2 regions of the Streptomyces sp. NPDC054840 genome follow, and region 1 is predicted to be linked to the other one. Evidence: riboswitches for the same ligand, from Rfam matches in the RefSeq annotation. Region 1 holds a riboswitch; the other holds the start of a gene.

Evidence for each region. A riboswitch is a leader RNA that binds a small molecule or an ion and turns the genes downstream of it on or off. The one in region 1 is predicted to bind glycine.
Region 2: linked by a shared signal. The riboswitch ahead of gcvP (aminomethyl-transferring glycine dehydrogenase) and the one ahead of gcvT (glycine cleavage system aminomethyltransferase GcvT) in region 1 are both predicted to bind glycine.

The regions. Positions count from the first base shown of each region.
Region 1 is NZ_JBSGZP010000270.1:12-8,296, forward strand. It holds gene glyA (serine hydroxymethyltransferase) at 48-1,304, opposite strand; gene gcvH (glycine cleavage system protein GcvH) at 1,322-1,705, opposite strand; gene gcvT (glycine cleavage system aminomethyltransferase GcvT) at 1,807-2,922, opposite strand; glycine riboswitch at 3,097-3,200, opposite strand; gene ACWGIU_RS20015 (AAA family ATPase) at 3,407-4,063, shown strand; gene ACWGIU_RS20020 (enhanced serine sensitivity protein SseB) at 4,169-4,903, shown strand; gene ACWGIU_RS20025 (enhanced serine sensitivity protein SseB C-terminal domain-containing protein) at 4,998-5,738, shown strand; gene ACWGIU_RS20030 (ABC transporter permease) at 6,231-7,226, shown strand; gene ACWGIU_RS20035 (ABC transporter substrate-binding protein) at 7,304-8,285, shown strand, end outside.
Region 2 is NZ_JBSGZP010000374.1:417-7,160, reverse strand. It holds gene gcvP (aminomethyl-transferring glycine dehydrogenase) at 1-2,763, opposite strand, end outside; glycine riboswitch at 2,956-3,054, opposite strand; gene ACWGIU_RS24105 (PRC-barrel domain-containing protein) at 3,167-3,532, shown strand; gene ACWGIU_RS24100 (DNA polymerase IV) at 3,529-5,004, opposite strand; gene ACWGIU_RS24095 (MerR family transcriptional regulator) at 5,048-5,686, opposite strand; gene ACWGIU_RS24090 (bifunctional nuclease family protein) at 5,867-6,340, opposite strand; partial or broken gene ftsR (transcriptional regulator FtsR) at 6,392-6,744, opposite strand, start outside.

The sequences.
Region 1 (8,285 bases):
TGCGGTGACGAGGCCGGGCCCTTCCGTGGCCGCCGGCCGGACGCCGGTTAGAGCGTCGGGTACAGCGGGAACTTCGCGGCGAGCGCGGAGACGCGAGCCTTGAGGGCCTCGCTGTCGTACGCGGGCTTCAGCGCCTGCGCGATGATCTCGGCGACCTCGGTGAAGGCCTCGGCGTCGAAACCGCGGGTGGCCAGCGCCGGCGTACCGATCCGCAGACCCGAGGTGACCATCGGGGGCCGCGGGTCGTTCGGGATGGCGTTGCGGTTGACCGTGATGCCGACCTCGTGGAGGCGGTCCTCGGCCTGCTGACCGTCCAGCTCCGAGTTGCGCAGGTCGACCAGGACCAGGTGCACGTCGGTGCCACCGGTGAGGACGTCCACGCCCACGGCCTTGACGTCGTCCTGGACCAGGCGGGCGGCGAGGATCTTCGCACCCTCCAGGGTGCGCTCCTGGCGCTCCTTGAACTCGGGCGAGGCCGCGACCTTGAAGGAGACGGCCTTGGCCGCGATCACGTGCTCCAGCGGGCCGCCCTGCTGACCCGGGAAGACCGCGGAGTTGATCTTCTTGGCCAGCTCCTGCGTCGACAGGATGACACCGCCGCGCGGACCGCCGAGGGTCTTGTGCGTGGTGGTGGTGACGACGTGGGCGTGCGGCACCGGGTTCGGGTGCAGACCGGCGGCGACCAGGCCCGCGAAGTGCGCCATGTCGACCATCAGGTACGCGCCGACCTCGTCCGCGATGCGGCGGAAGGCGGCGAAGTCCAGCTGGCGCGGGTAGGCGGACCAGCCGGCGACGATCAGCTGCGGCTTGGACTCCTTGGCGAGGCGCTCGACCTCGGCCATGTCGACCTCGCCGGTCTCGTCGACGTGGTACGGCACCACGTTGTAGAGCTTGCCGGAGAAGTTGATCTTCATGCCGTGGGTCAGGTGACCGCCGTGGGCCAGGTTCAGGCCCATGATCGTGTCGCCCGGCTTCAGCAGCGCGAACATCGCGGCGGCGTTCGCCTGCGCACCCGAGTGCGGCTGGACGTTCGCGGCCTCGGCGCCGAACAGCGCCTTGATGCGGTCGATCGCGATCTGCTCGACCACGTCGACGTGCTCGCAGCCACCGTAGTAACGGCGGCCCGGGTAGCCCTCGGCGTACTTGTTGGTCAGGACCGAGCCCTGGGCCTCCATGACGGCGACCGGAGCGAAGTTCTCCGACGCGATCATTTCCAGGGTGGACTGCTGGCGCGCGAGCTCGGCGTCGACGGCGGCGGCGACGTCCGGGTCGAGCTCGTGCAGGGGGGTGTTGAGAACAGACATCAGGATCCCCTGGGGTGTCAGTTGTCGGAGTGGGTGAGCGCGGCGTACTCCTCGGCGGAGAGCAGGTCGGCCGGCTCCTCCGCGATGCGCACCTTGAACAGCCAGCCACCCTCGAACGGGGCGGTGTTCACGAGCGCCGGGTCGTCCACGACGTCCTGGTTGGCCTCGACGACCTCGCCGGTGACGGGGGAGTACAGGTCGCTGACCGACTTGGTCGACTCCAGCTCGCCGCAGGTCTCGCCCGCGGTCACCGTGTCGCCGACCTCGGGGAGCTGGGCGTAGACGACGTCACCGAGCGCGTTGGCCGCGAACTCCGTGATGCCGACCGTCGCGACGCCGTCCTCGGCGGTCGACAGCCACTCGTGCTCCTTGCTGTAACGCAGCTGCTGGGGGTTGCTCATGACCTGATTCTCCTGGATGCGGGGGAGTGGATACGAACTGCGGTCTTGGGTACTGAGACGGCGCCGTCCGGGATCCCGGACGGCGGACGTGGTGCGTGGGGCTACTTCTGCCGCTTGTAGAACGGCAGCGCCACGACCTCGTACGGCTCATGCGTACCGCGAATGTCGACGCCGACGCCGGACGTGCCGGGCGCGGCGTGCGCCGCGTCCACGTACGCCATCGCGATCGGCTTGCCCAGCGTCGGGGACGGGGCCCCGGAGGTGACCTCGCCGATGACCTGACCGCCGGCGACGACCGGGAACCCGGCGCGCGGGACGCGGCGGCCCTCGGCGATCAGACCGACGAGCTTGCGCGGAGGGTTGGTGGCGGCGCGCTCGGCGGCGGCCTCCAGCGCGGCGCGGCCGACGAAGTCCCCCTCCTTCTCGAACTTCACGACCCGGCCCAGGCCCGCGTCGAACGGAGTGAGGGAGGTGGTCAGCTCGTGCCCGTACAGCGGCATGCCCGCTTCCAGGCGCAGGGTGTCGCGGCAGGACAGGCCGGCCGGGACCAGGCCGGCGCCCTCGCCCGCCTTGGTCAGCGCCTGCCACAGTTCCACGGCGTGCTCGGGGGCGACGAACAGCTCGAAGCCGTCCTCGCCCGTGTAGCCGGTACGCGCGATCAGCGCGGGCACGCCCGCGACGGTGCCCGGCAGGCCGGCGTAGTACTTCAGGCCGTCCAGGTCGGCGTCGGTCAGGGACGCCAGGATGCCGGGGGACTCGGGGCCCTGCACGGCGAGGAGCGCGTACGCGTCGCGGTCGTCGCGGACCACGGTGTCGAAGCCGGCGGCGCGCTCGGTCAGGGCGTCCAGGACGACCTGGGCGTTGGAGGCGTTGGCGACGACCATGTACTCGGTCTCGCCGAGGCGGTAGACGATCAGGTCGTCGACGATCCCGCCGTCCTCCTGGCAGATGTGCGTGTAGCGGGCGCGGCCGACGCCGACGGTGGAGATGTTGCCGACCAGCGCGTGGTCCAGGGCCTTGACGGCCTCCGGGCCGGTCAGCGTGATCTCGCCCATGTGGGACAGGTCGAAGAGACCGGCCTTGGTCCGTACGGCGTTGTGCTCCTCGCGCTCGCTGGCGTACCGCAGCGGCATGTCCCAGCCCGCGAAATCGGTCATGGTCGCACCGAGCGAGCGGTGCAGCGCATCGAGGGCGGTCAGGCGGGGGGCAGTGCTCATGGGTGTGGCTCCCGGGTCCCAGGGCATCGACATGACATGACGAGGACGTTCCTCCCCATCTGTCATCGGAACCTGAGAGGTTCGCCGAGAGTTCCGCCGATCAACGGATCGCCGGTTCTTTCATCGACTTGCACCTTGGGTGGAGCTGCGCAGCAGCTCGCTTTTCAGATCTGCCTCATCCACGCGGTACGGGGCCTGAGAGATTCAAGGGAGGTTCTTGCTCCTTCGGCGCCCGCGCACGGCCTTGCGGCGTGCCGGGACTCTCCCGCGCGGATTCAAGCGGCCGGTATGCAGTTGGTCCAGATGGCGCACATCATTGCACGCCATGCCCGAGAACGGGCGGCGGGGTCCGAAAGTTCGTACGGCCCTCCGAAGGGCCCGACCGGAACCGGGGCCGCCGGATTACCGTCTCTTTACACTCAGTGGGCAAGGGTCCTGGTGACCCGAATCGGGGGAGGCGAACACTGTGCGGAGATTCGGAGTGGTGACGACGACGGGAACCGTGGAGGCGGTGCCCGCGCAGCGCGGAGCGCGCGGGCGCGGGAGGGCGGCCGACACCGGCCTCGGCCTCGTACGTGACCTGCGCGGACCGGCCGCGACCGCCCCGCACCCGCTCGGCTTCGCGGCCGGCGACATCGTCGTGGTGTCCGGACTCCCCGGCGGTGGCAAGAGCACGCTGATCAAGCGGGCGGCCGCCGAGGGCGGGGCGGTGGATTCCCAGGACACCCGTGAGCGCTGGGAGCGCCGCATGCCGACGGCGCTGCCGTACGCGGTGTACCGGCCGCTGGTGCGCGCCGCGCACTACTGGGGGCTGTGGCGGGTCCTGCGCTCCGGGGCCTCCGTGGTCGTCCACGACTGCGGCACGCAGACCTGGGTACGCGGCCTGCTGGCGGCCGCCGCGCACCGCCGGGGCCGGGCGCTGCACCTGATCCTGCTGGACAGCAGCCCCGAGGAGGCCCTCTCCGGCCAGGCCGCGCGCGGCCGCCGGGTCTCCGCCTACGCCTTCGCCCGCCACCGCGGCGCGGTGACCCGGCTGCTCCGCGAGGCCGAAGCGGGCCGCCCGCCCGCCGGATGCGCCTCGGTGACCCTGCTGGACCGCCGCTCGGCGGCGACGGTGACCCGCATAGCGTTCACCACCTGAGTCCGGCTGCCGCCTTGCCGGGCTCCGCCCCCCGGCAACGGCGCGGCACGCGGGGCCGGTACCCTGCGGGTCGACACGCGAGGGACAAGGCGAAGGCAGGGGCAGATGCAGGGCAGCGGCTGGCCGGGGAATGAGCTCGAGCAGGTGCTCGGGGCGGCGCTCGGGCAGCCGGACGCCGGGGGGCGGATCCTGGAGGTCCTCGGGCGCAGCCAGGTGTGGGTGCCGCTGCCGGGCGGGGGCGGCCCCACGTCCGGCGGCCTCGACCTGCCCACCATGGACATCGGCGGGGCGGCGTACGTCCCCGTCTACAGCTCCGAGGCCCAGTTCCTCGCCTGTGTCGGCCCCGGCATGGACTTCGCGGTGGCCCCCGCCGTCGAGTTCGCCCGCGGCCTGCCCCCGCAGCTCGGCATCGCCCTCAACCCCGAGGGCGCCGTCGGCGTACCGCTGCCGCCGCCCGCCGTCGCGGAGCTCTGCCGCACCGGCCGGACCCCGCTCGACGGCCCGGCCACCGGCGGCCGGGTCCGGCTCTACGAGCCCGACTGGCAGGACGACCCGGTGGATTTCCTGGCCGCCGCCACCGAGGAGTTCCGGGCCACCGGGGTGGTCGCCGCGGCGCACCGCTGCCTCGCCAGCATCGAGGGCGGGGCGCCCCAGCTATTCGTCGGTGTCAGCCTGGTGGGATGGGAACCCGAGACGCAGAGCGCGCCGATGGAGGCCCTCGGACGGGCCCTGACCCGTGTCCCGCCGCCGTGGCCGGTGCAGTTGATCCTGCTGGACGCCGCCCAGGACCCGGTCACGGACTGGATTCGTGAGCGCGTACGCCCCTTCTACCTGCCGTAGGGCCGCTTAAGCTGGTTACATCTCCTGGCCGCACGCGCGACTGCCGGTTCGGAGGACACGCGTGGAGCGACGGGCGGACGAAGAGGGGTTCCGGGTGAGTGCGTCAGGCACGGCCGCGGCCGGGCAGGTCGAGCACATGATGCGCCAGGTGACTCCCGGGCGCTACGAGAGTTACGAGGCACTCCTGCACGCCCTCTCCGAGGGCCGGCTGTGGATGTTGCTCTGGCAAGGGCAGCCGGGCTCCCCGGACGCCCAGTACGGCGGTATGGAGGTGGAGAGCCTCGGTTACGCGCCCTGCGTCACCTCCCCCCAGGAGCTGGCCGCAAGCGGCTGGAACCGGGGCTACGAGGTGGTCACCGGGCGGGACATCGCCCGCGCGCTGTACCCGGACCGCTGGGGCCTGTGGCTCAACCCGCACGCCCAGGGCGGCGGCCTCGGCGTGCCGTGGGCCGACCTGCGCCGGATCGCCACGGGCCTGGACCGGATGCCGGCCGGCCCACTGCGCCTGTCGGAGCCCGCGATCGAGCTCCCGCAGTTCTACGGGCTGCTGACCCAGCACGCGCACCGCACCCCGGCCGTGCGGTCGCTGCGCCGCGCGTGGGTGCAGCCCGCTCTCGGCTCCCCGTACCTCGCGGTCGGGCTCGACCTGTACGACGCCTCCGCGCCCGCGCTGGAATCCGTACGGGAGATGATGCGGCAGTCGGTCGGGGTGGTCCCCGAGGGGGTCCCGGTGTGCACGGTCGCGCTCGGGGACGAGCACGATCCCGTCGCCATGTGGCTGCGCGCGCAGACCCGCCCCTTCTACGACCGCGAGGGCCAGGCGCCGACGTACTGACCCGGCGCATCGACCCGGCCGTACCCACTCGGGCGTACCCACCCGGCCGTACTCGCCCGGCGTCCGCCCCGCGCGATATCCGCATATGGACTCATCCCTCTCGAAGGCCGCACCGGTCCCCATCGGTGCGGCCTTCGGCGTATCCGCTGGATCCGCCCAGGATTCATGCCTGGAAGGGCAGTTGGGTCAGATGTCCGTTCCGTGCCGAACGGGCGGTGTTTCACCGCTCAACAGGTCCCGGGGTTCGGATAACGGAAGGTGTAGGCGTAGATCACGGTTGCGCATCACATCCCCGGGGGGTCTGGCGGGCGCTTGAGAGGGCGTTGAAGACTCCACCCCACCGAAGGCCGGTCCATCTCACAAACGCCAGCTCTTCACGTGCACATCCGGCATATTTCGTATCAATCGCACCACCAGCGACGCCGATTGAACCAAGCCGCCACAGCGGCGGGCATGGGCCGGCCAATGTCGGCCGAGAGGGGTCCCACCACGATGACGGCACCACTGCAGGACATGAGCGCGGCCGAGCCCGCAGCCGTGGCCACCTCCGAGGTTCCGCGAAAGGCGATCGAGGGGCGCTCGCTCGGCCGTATCGCGTGGATCAGACTCAAGCGGGACAAGGTTGCGCTGGCCGGCGGCATGGTCGTGCTGCTGCTGGTGGTGCTGGCCATGCTCTCGCAGCCGATCCAGTGGATGTTCGGGCTGGACCCGGACGCCCTGCACCAGGACCTCATCGACCCCTCCCTGGCCACCCCCGTCGGCTCCTTCGGCGGCATCAGCTGGGAGCACCCGCTCGGCGTGGAGCCGAAGTTCGGCCGCGACATCGCCACCCGCATCCTGGAGGGCTCCTGGGTCTCCCTGCTGGTCGCCTTCGGGTCGACCGTGGTCTCGGTGTTCATCGGCTCCGTGCTCGGCATCATCGCCGGGTACTACGGCGGCTGGGCCGACACGGTGATCAGCCGCATGATGGACACCTTCCTCGCCTTCCCGCTGCTGCTCTTCGCGATCTCCATCTCGGCCGCCCTCCAGGGCGGTGCCTTCGGCCTCGACGGGCTGCCGCTGCACATCAGCGTCCTGATCTTCGTGATCGGCTTCTTCAGCTGGCCCTACATCGGACGCATCGTGCGCGGCCAGACCCTCTCGCTGCGCGAGCGGGAGTTCGTCGACGCGGCGCGCAGTCTCGGAGCCCGCGGCCCCTTCATCGTCTTCCGGGAGCTCCTGCCGAACCTGGTGGCCCCGATCCTCGTCTACTCCACGCTGCTCATCCCGACCAACATCCTCTTCGAGGCCTCCCTGAGCTTCCTCGGCGTGGGCATCCAGCCGCCGCAGGCCTCATGGGGCGGAATGCTCAGCTCCGCCGTGGCCTACTACAAGGTCGACCCGATGTTCATGGTCGTCCCGGGCATGGCGATCTTCGTCACCGTGCTCGCCTTCAACCTCCTCGGCGACGGTCTGCGCGACGCCCTGGACCCCAAGAGCTCGCGCTGACCCTCCCGTTCTCGGGCACCCGGCCGAGGCTCCGCCAGTACGCACCATCACTCCGAATCAGGGGGCATCACTCCGCCATGAGAAGCAGGTCGAGAACAGCCGCGGTGCTTGCCGCCGCCATCACCGTCGCCCTCACCGCCTCCGCCTGCAACGGTGGTGACAAGACCGGCGGTGACGACAAGTCGGCCGGCTCCAACGCCGCCGTCAAGGCCGTGGTCAACGCCTCGGACAAGAAGGGCGGGACGGTCGTCTACGAGGCGTCCGACACCCCCGACTCCTTCGACCCCGGCAACACGTACTACGGCTTCGTCTTCAACTTCAGCCGGCTGTACGCCCGCCCGCTGACCACCTTCGCGCCCGCCCCGGGCGCCGAGGGCAACAAGGTGGTCCCGGACCTCGCCGAGGGCCTCGGTACGCCGAGCGACGGCGGTGCGACCTGGACGTACAAGCTGCGCAAGGGCGTCAAGTACAGCGACGGCTCCGTGGTCACCTCCAAGGACGTCAAGTACGCGGTCGAGCGCAGCAACTTCGCGCGTGACGTGCACTCCAACGGCCCGAACTACCTCGCGCAGTACCTCAAGAACAACGAGACCCCGTACGAGGGCCCGTACAAGGACAAGTCCGACACGGGACTGCAGTCCATCGAGACCCCCGACGACCAGACGATCATCTTCAAGCTGAAGCAGCCCTTCGCCGAGTTCGACTACCTGCTGGCCAACCCGCAGTCGGCCCCCGTGCCGAAGGCCAAGGACAACGGCGCGGACTATGTGAAGAACATCGTCTCCTCGGGCTCGTACATGTTCGAGAGCTACGAGCACGACAAGCAGGCCGTCCTGGTCCGCAACCCCAACTGGGACGCCTCCACGGACCCGCTGCGCAAGCAGCTCCCGGAGAAGATCGTCGTCAAGCTGAAGGTCAACCAGGAGACGATCGACTCCAACCTGAAGGCCGGCAACACCCACATCGACATCGTCGGTAACGGTGTGGCCCAGCAGACCCAGACCGAGCTGCTGACCTCGAAGGACCCCAACACCGACAACGCCGAGGGTGGTCGCCTGG
Region 2 (6,744 bases), on a different contig from region 1:
GGCCTCGTCCCGGGTGTACGGGTGGTTCCACTCGCCGCCCAGCGCCGCGGCGGTGTGCGGGGAGTTCGCCAGCGGGTTGTCGTCCACCGGCCACTCGCCGCCCGCGACCCGCTCGATCTCACCGCGGATGGCGATCATCGCGTCGCAGAAGCGGTCGATCTCGGCGAGGTCCTCGGACTCCGTCGGCTCGATCATCAGCGTGCCGGCGACCGGGAAGGACATGGTCGGCGCGTGGAAGCCGTAGTCGATCAGACGCTTGGCGATGTCGTCCACGCTCACGCCCGTGGCCTTCGACAGCGGACGCAGGTCGATGATGCACTCGTGCGCGACCAGGTTGCCCGGGCCGGTGTAGAGCACCGGGTAGTGCGGCTCCAGGCGCTTGGCGATGTAGTTGGCACCGAGCACCGCCACCTGGGTGGCGCGCTTGAGACCCTCGCCGCCCATCAGGCGTACGTACGACCACGAGATCGGCAGGATGCCCGCCGAACCCCACGGAGCGGCCGAGATCGGACCGACGCCCGTCTCCGGGCCCGCGGTGGGCTGGAGCGGGTGGTTCGGCAGGTACGGGGCCAGGTGCGCCCGGACACCGACCGGGCCGACGCCCGGGCCGCCGCCGCCGTGCGGGATGCAGAAGGTCTTGTGCAGGTTCAGGTGCGAGACGTCGCCGCCGAAGTGACCCGGCTTGGCCAGACCCACCAGGGCGTTCAGGTTGGCACCGTCGACGTAGACCTGGCCGCCGGCCTCGTGCACCTGGGCGCAGATGTCGGCGACGTGCTCCTCGAACACACCGTGCGTCGAGGGGTACGTGATCATCAGCACGGCGAGCTCGTCGCGGTGCTGCTCGATCTTGGCGCGCAGGTCGGCCGCGTCCACCTCGCCGTCGTCGGCGGTCTTGACGACCACGACCTTCATGCCGGCCATCACGGCGCTGGCGGCGTTGGTGCCGTGCGCCGAGGACGGGATCAGGCAGACCGTGCGCTGCTCGTCGCCGTTCGCGCGGTGGTAGGCACGGACGGCCAGCAGGCCGGCGAGCTCACCCTGGGAGCCGGCGTTCGGCTGGATGGAGACCTTGTCGTAGCCGGTCACCTCGCAGAGACGTTCCTCCAGCTCGTTGATGAGCGTGAGGTAGCCCTCGGCCTGCTCCACCGGCGCGAAGGGGTGCAGCTGACCGAACTCGGGCCAGGTCACCGGCTCCATCTCGGTGGTCGCGTTGAGCTTCATGGTGCAGGAGCCCAGCGGGATCATGCCGCGGTCCAGCGCGTAGTCCTTGTCCGAGAGCTTGCGCAGGTAGCGCAGCATCGCGGTCTCGGAGCGGTGCTGGTGGAAGACCGGGTGCGTCAGGTACGCGTCCGAGCGCAGCAGCCCCTCGGGCAGGGCGTCGGCCGTGGTCCCGTCCAGCGCCTCGATGTCGGCGGTGACGCCGAAGGCGGCCCAGACGGCCTCGATGTCGGCGCGCAGGGTGGTCTCGTCGCAGGCGACGGAAACCAGGTCGGCGTCGACCTGGAACAGGTTGACCCCACCCTCGCGGGCGGCGGCGGCGACCTCGGCGGCACGGCCCGGCACACGGGCGGTGATCGTGTCGAAGTACGAGCCGTGGACGATCTCCACCCCGCCGGCCGTCAGACCCGCGGCGAGCAGGGCGGCGTAGCGGTGGGTGCGACCCGCGATCGTCCGCAGGCCGTCCGGGCCGTGGTAGACGGCGTACATGCCGGCCATGACGGCGAGCAGCACCTGCGCGGTGCAGATGTTGCTGGTGGCCTTCTCACGGCGGATGTGCTGCTCGCGGGTCTGCAGCGCGAGGCGGTAGGCCTTGTTGCCGTCCGCGTCCACGGAGACGCCGACGAGGCGGCCGGGCAGGGAGCGGGCGTGCTTGTCCTGGACGGCCATGTAACCGGCGTGCGGTCCGCCGAAGCCCATCGGGACGCCGAAGCGCTGGGTGGTGCCGACGGCGATGTCCGCGCCGAGCGCACCGGGGGAGGTCAGCAGGGTCAGCGCGAGCAGGTCCGCGGCGACGGCGACGATCGCGCCGAGCGCGTGCGCCTGGTCGATGACCGGCTTGATGTCCCGGACGGCACCGGAGGCACCCGGGTACTGGACCAGGACGCCGTAGATACCGCGCTCGGCGATCTCGGCCGGGATGCCGGCGGAGAGGTCGGCGACGGCCACCTCGATGCCGATCGGCTCGGCGCGGGTCTCGATGACGGCGATGGTCTGCGGCAGCGCGTCGGCGTCCACCAGGAAGACGTTGCCCTTGGACTTGCCCACGCGGCGGGCCAGGGTCATGGCCTCGGCGGCCGCGGTGCCCTCGTCGAGCAGCGAGGCGCCCGAGGTCGGCAGCCCGGTCAGCTCGGCGACGACCGTCTGGAAGTTCAGGAGCGCCTCGAGGCGGCCCTGAGAGATCTCCGGCTGGTAGGGCGTGTACGCCGTGTACCAGGCCGGGTTCTCCATGACGTTGCGGAGGATCACCGGCGGTGTGAAGGTCCCGTAGTAGCCGAGACCGATCATCGGGGAGAGGACCTGGTTGCGGTCGGCGAGCGAGCGGAGCTCGGCCAGCACCTCGGCCTCGGTACGCGCCTCGGGCAGGTCGAGCGCCTCGGCGGTCTTGATCACATCCGGGACCGCGGCAGCGGTCAGTTCGTCCAGGGAGCCGTAGCCCACCTGGGCGAGCATCTTCGCCTGCGCCTCGGCATCCGGGCCGATGTGGCGCTGTTCGAAGGGGATGCCTCGCTCCAGCTGGGAGAGCGGAATGCGGTTGGCGGTCATGTACGGAGGCCTCCTGGTCGTATGACCTGCGAGGGGCACCACGGCGCGGGCACCCGGACGGCCTCCCCCTCTGTCATCTGCACCTGAGAGTTTCACCGGAGTCACGGGGGTCTCCCGGGGATCCGGCTTTCACCGTCGGTGAGGAGGGGGACCGGCACTGCGCCCGGTACCCGCCCTGCTTTCCAGAGTGGCCTCGTCCGTGCGGTACGTATGCCTGAGAGATTCCGGGGAGGATTTGCTCCTTCGGCGCCTCCGTCTTGTTCACTCGGAGGACTCTCCCGCACAGGGTCGACAGCCGTTCACCAGCGTACCAGCGCGGATCTGGACCCTCCCCGAGTGGCCTGCGCTACGGATATGCACTTCTGTAGTCATTACGGAGCAGTTGCGACCTTTTGGAGGGACCGTGCAGACCGACATCGATCCGCGCAGCCTGATCGGCCGCAAGGCGTTGGACCGCAATGGCACCAAGATCGGCACGATCGACGAGGTCTACCTCGACGATGCCACGGGCGTCCCGGAGTGGGCCGCGGTCCGGACGGGGCTCTTCAGCCGGGACGTGTTCGTCCCGCTGGAGCCGAGCGAGCTGGTGGGCGACACCCTGCGGGTGCCCTTCGAACGCGCCCTGATCAGGGACGCCCCGGACTTCGGTGTCGGGCGCCACCTCTCCCCCGAACAAGAGCTGCAGCTGTACCACCACTACGGACTGGACACGACCCTGCCGGCGGACTTCAACCGCGACTTCGGCCGCCTGGCGGGTGACGAGAGCTAAGGGGAGCCGGGCCGTCCCCCGGGGTCGTCCCCCACCAGCGGCAGCGGATCGGACGGCTCCAGCTCCGGGTCGTCCACCCGGAAGGTCCGCACCCGGCCGGGCTCCGATCCGGGCTGCTCGAACCGCACGGTCACCCGCCCGACCCCGCTGCCCTGCACCCAACCGGGCCCGTACACGGCATGCCGCACGTCGCTCCCGGCCGTCCACCGTCGTTCGGGGGCCTGCTCCGGCTCCCCGGGCGGCTCCGCGGCCCCGTGGGCGCCCTCGGCCTCCGCCCCGGCGACACCGGCCGCCACGGCCTCCCCTCCGGCCCCCTGCGTCCGCTCCGTCCCCTCGACCCCGTCCGTCCCATCGGTCCCTACCAACCTGGCCGACCCGTCCGACCCGTCCGGCTCAGCCGCGAGCGACTGCGCGAACAGGTCCTCCTGCGTGTAGTCCGCCAGCCCGCTGACCCCGACTCCGAGCAGCCGCACCCCACCCGTGGTGTCCACGCCCTCCAGGAGCCGAGCCGCCGCCTCCCGCACCACCCCGGGGTCGTCCGTGGGCCCCCGCAGGGTCTCCGAACGGGTCAGCGTGGAGAAGTCGTACCGGCGCACCTTGAGCACGATCGTGCGCCCGGAGTGCCCCGAATCCCGCAGCCGCTGCACGCACCGGTCGGCGAGCCGCTGCACCTCGCCGCGGATCCTGACCCGGTCGTGCAGGTCCACGTCGAAGGTGTCCTCCACCGACACCGACTTCGCGTCCCGCTCCGCGACCACCGGCCGGTCGTCCAGCCCGAGCGCCATCCGGTACAACCCGGCACCGGCCGAGCGGCCGACCATCCGGACCAGCTCGTCCTCCCCGGCCTCCGCCAGCTCCCCCACCGTGGTGATCCCGGCCCGGCGCAGGTGCTCGCCCGTGGCCGGCCCCACCCCGGGCAGGGTCCGTACCGACATCGGCGCGAGCAGCTCGCGCTCCGTCCCCGGCTCGATGAGCAGCAGCCCGGCCGGCTTGGCCTCCTCGGAGGCCACCTTGGCCAGCATCTTGGACCCGGCCAGCCCCACCGACGCGCTGAGCCCGGTGGCGCCCAGGATGTCGGCCCGCAGCCGCTCCCCCGTCTCCCGCGCGCCGCGCGAGTCGAAGGCCACCCCGCCCGCCTCCAGGTCCACGAAGGCCTCGTCCAGGCTCAGGGGCTCGACCAGGGGCGACAGCTCCCGCAGCATGGCCATCACCACGTCGCTGACCTGCCGGTAGAGACTGAAGCGGGGAATCAGGTACGCGCCGTTCGGGCAGAGCCGCCGCGCCTGCCCCATCGGCATCGCGGAGTGCACCCCGAAGCGCCTGGCCTCGTACGAAGCCGTGGCGACGACCCCGCGCGGCCCGAGGCCGCCGACGATGACGGCCTTGCCCCGCAGGCTCGGCTTCGACGCCTGCTCCACGGAGGCGTAGAAGGCATCCATGTCCAGATGCAGGATGGTCGGCGCGGCTCTCACAGCCCGATGCTGCCCTACGCCACCGACAACGTCTCGGCTCGGGTCAGACGGCCCGGTTGCGGCGGGCGGCCAGCTCGTCCGCGGGGTTGTGCCGGACCAAAGTCTCGCCGGTGTCCACACGCTCCCCGTGCAGCTGCGACAGCGCGCTCTCGACGTCGCGCCACACCACGCCCACGGCGATGCCGAAGACGCCCTGCCCGCCCTGGAGCAGACTCACGACCTGATCCGGCGAGGTGCACTCGTACACGGTGGCGCCGTCACTCATCAAGGTCATCCGTTCGAGGTCCGAGAACCCGCGGTCCTGCAGATGCTGGACGGCCGTGCGGATGTTCTGCAGCGCCACCCCGGTGTCCAGGAACCGCTTGACGATCTTGAGGACCACGACGTCGCGGAAGCTGTAGAGCCGCTGCGTCCCCGTCCCGTACACGGCCCGCACGCTGGGCTCCACCAGCCCGGTCCGGGACCAGTAGTCGAGCTGCCGGTACGTGATGCCGGCCGCGGCGCACGCCGTCGGCCCGCGGTATCCGACCTGCTCGGGCTCCGGGTCACCGCTCACCGGCCCGACCGGCGTCGACTCCGGCTGACGGCGCGCGGAACCGACCGCACCGCCGTGCAGCGGGTACGGCCCTGCTTCACTCCGTACGGGGGTACCCCCGGTCGTACCGTCGCCCGTGATCCTCACGCCGACCCTCCGTCCTCGACCTGCCCACCTTGAAGGTAGGCAGTCACCAGGGGTGCGTCAACGATCGCCACACTCGGCACGCCGAGTGATAATCACCCTGAGAGTGGTTTCCCGTATCCCTTTGCGGGGAAAGGCTAATCGAATGCGCTGAAGATCCCCGAGGACGACGCGGCCGACATCTCACTGCGGGCCGGTACCGAAGTCCTCCGGCGAGATCTGGTCAAGGAACTCGCGGAACTTCTCCACCTCGTCCTCCTGCTCGTCCGGAATGGCGATTCCGGCGTCGTCCAGCACGCCGTCACTGCCGTAGATCGGCGTCCCTGTCCGCAGGGCGAGGGCTATGGCGTCGGAAGGTCGCGCACTCACCTCGACCCCGCTGGCGAAGACGAGCTCCGCGTAGAAGACGCCCTCCCTCAGATCCGTGATCCGGACTTCGGTGAGCTCCTCGCCGATCGCCTCCAGCACGTCCTTGAACAGGTCGTGCGTCAGCGGTCGGGCAGGGGCCATCCCCTGCTGTGCGAAGGCAATGGCGGTCGCCTCCCCTGGACCGATCCAGATGGGGAGGTACCGGTCGCCTCCCACTTCACGCAGGAGCACGATCGGTTGGTTGGAGGGCATTTCCACCCGGACACCCACAACGTCGAGCTCGTTCACACAGCAACCCTAGGACCTGCTCGGCAGGTTTGGGTAGTCGGGCCCCCCACCTCAGGGCAGCCGGACCCCGAGAGCGGTCTGCACGAGGGCCTCGTGGAGCCGTACGGAGAGCCCCGCGAGCTCCTTCAAGGTGGCCTCCGCATGAGCCCTGGTCTGCGGGTTGCGATGCCTGCGCAGCGGTGCCACGACCTGCTCCACCAGCCCAGCCTCGCGGTCCGCGGCGGCCTTCATCGCTCGCAGGTGGCGCGGCTCCAGCCCGAAGCGGCCCAGGTCGGCCACCAACCGGGCCACCGTCACCGCCTCGGCGTCGAATCCGCCGTCCGCCCCCTCGGAGAGCAGCCCGTACGACTCCCACTCGACCAGCTGAACCTCGTCCACCCCGGCGGCCGCGAGCAGCTCGGCAC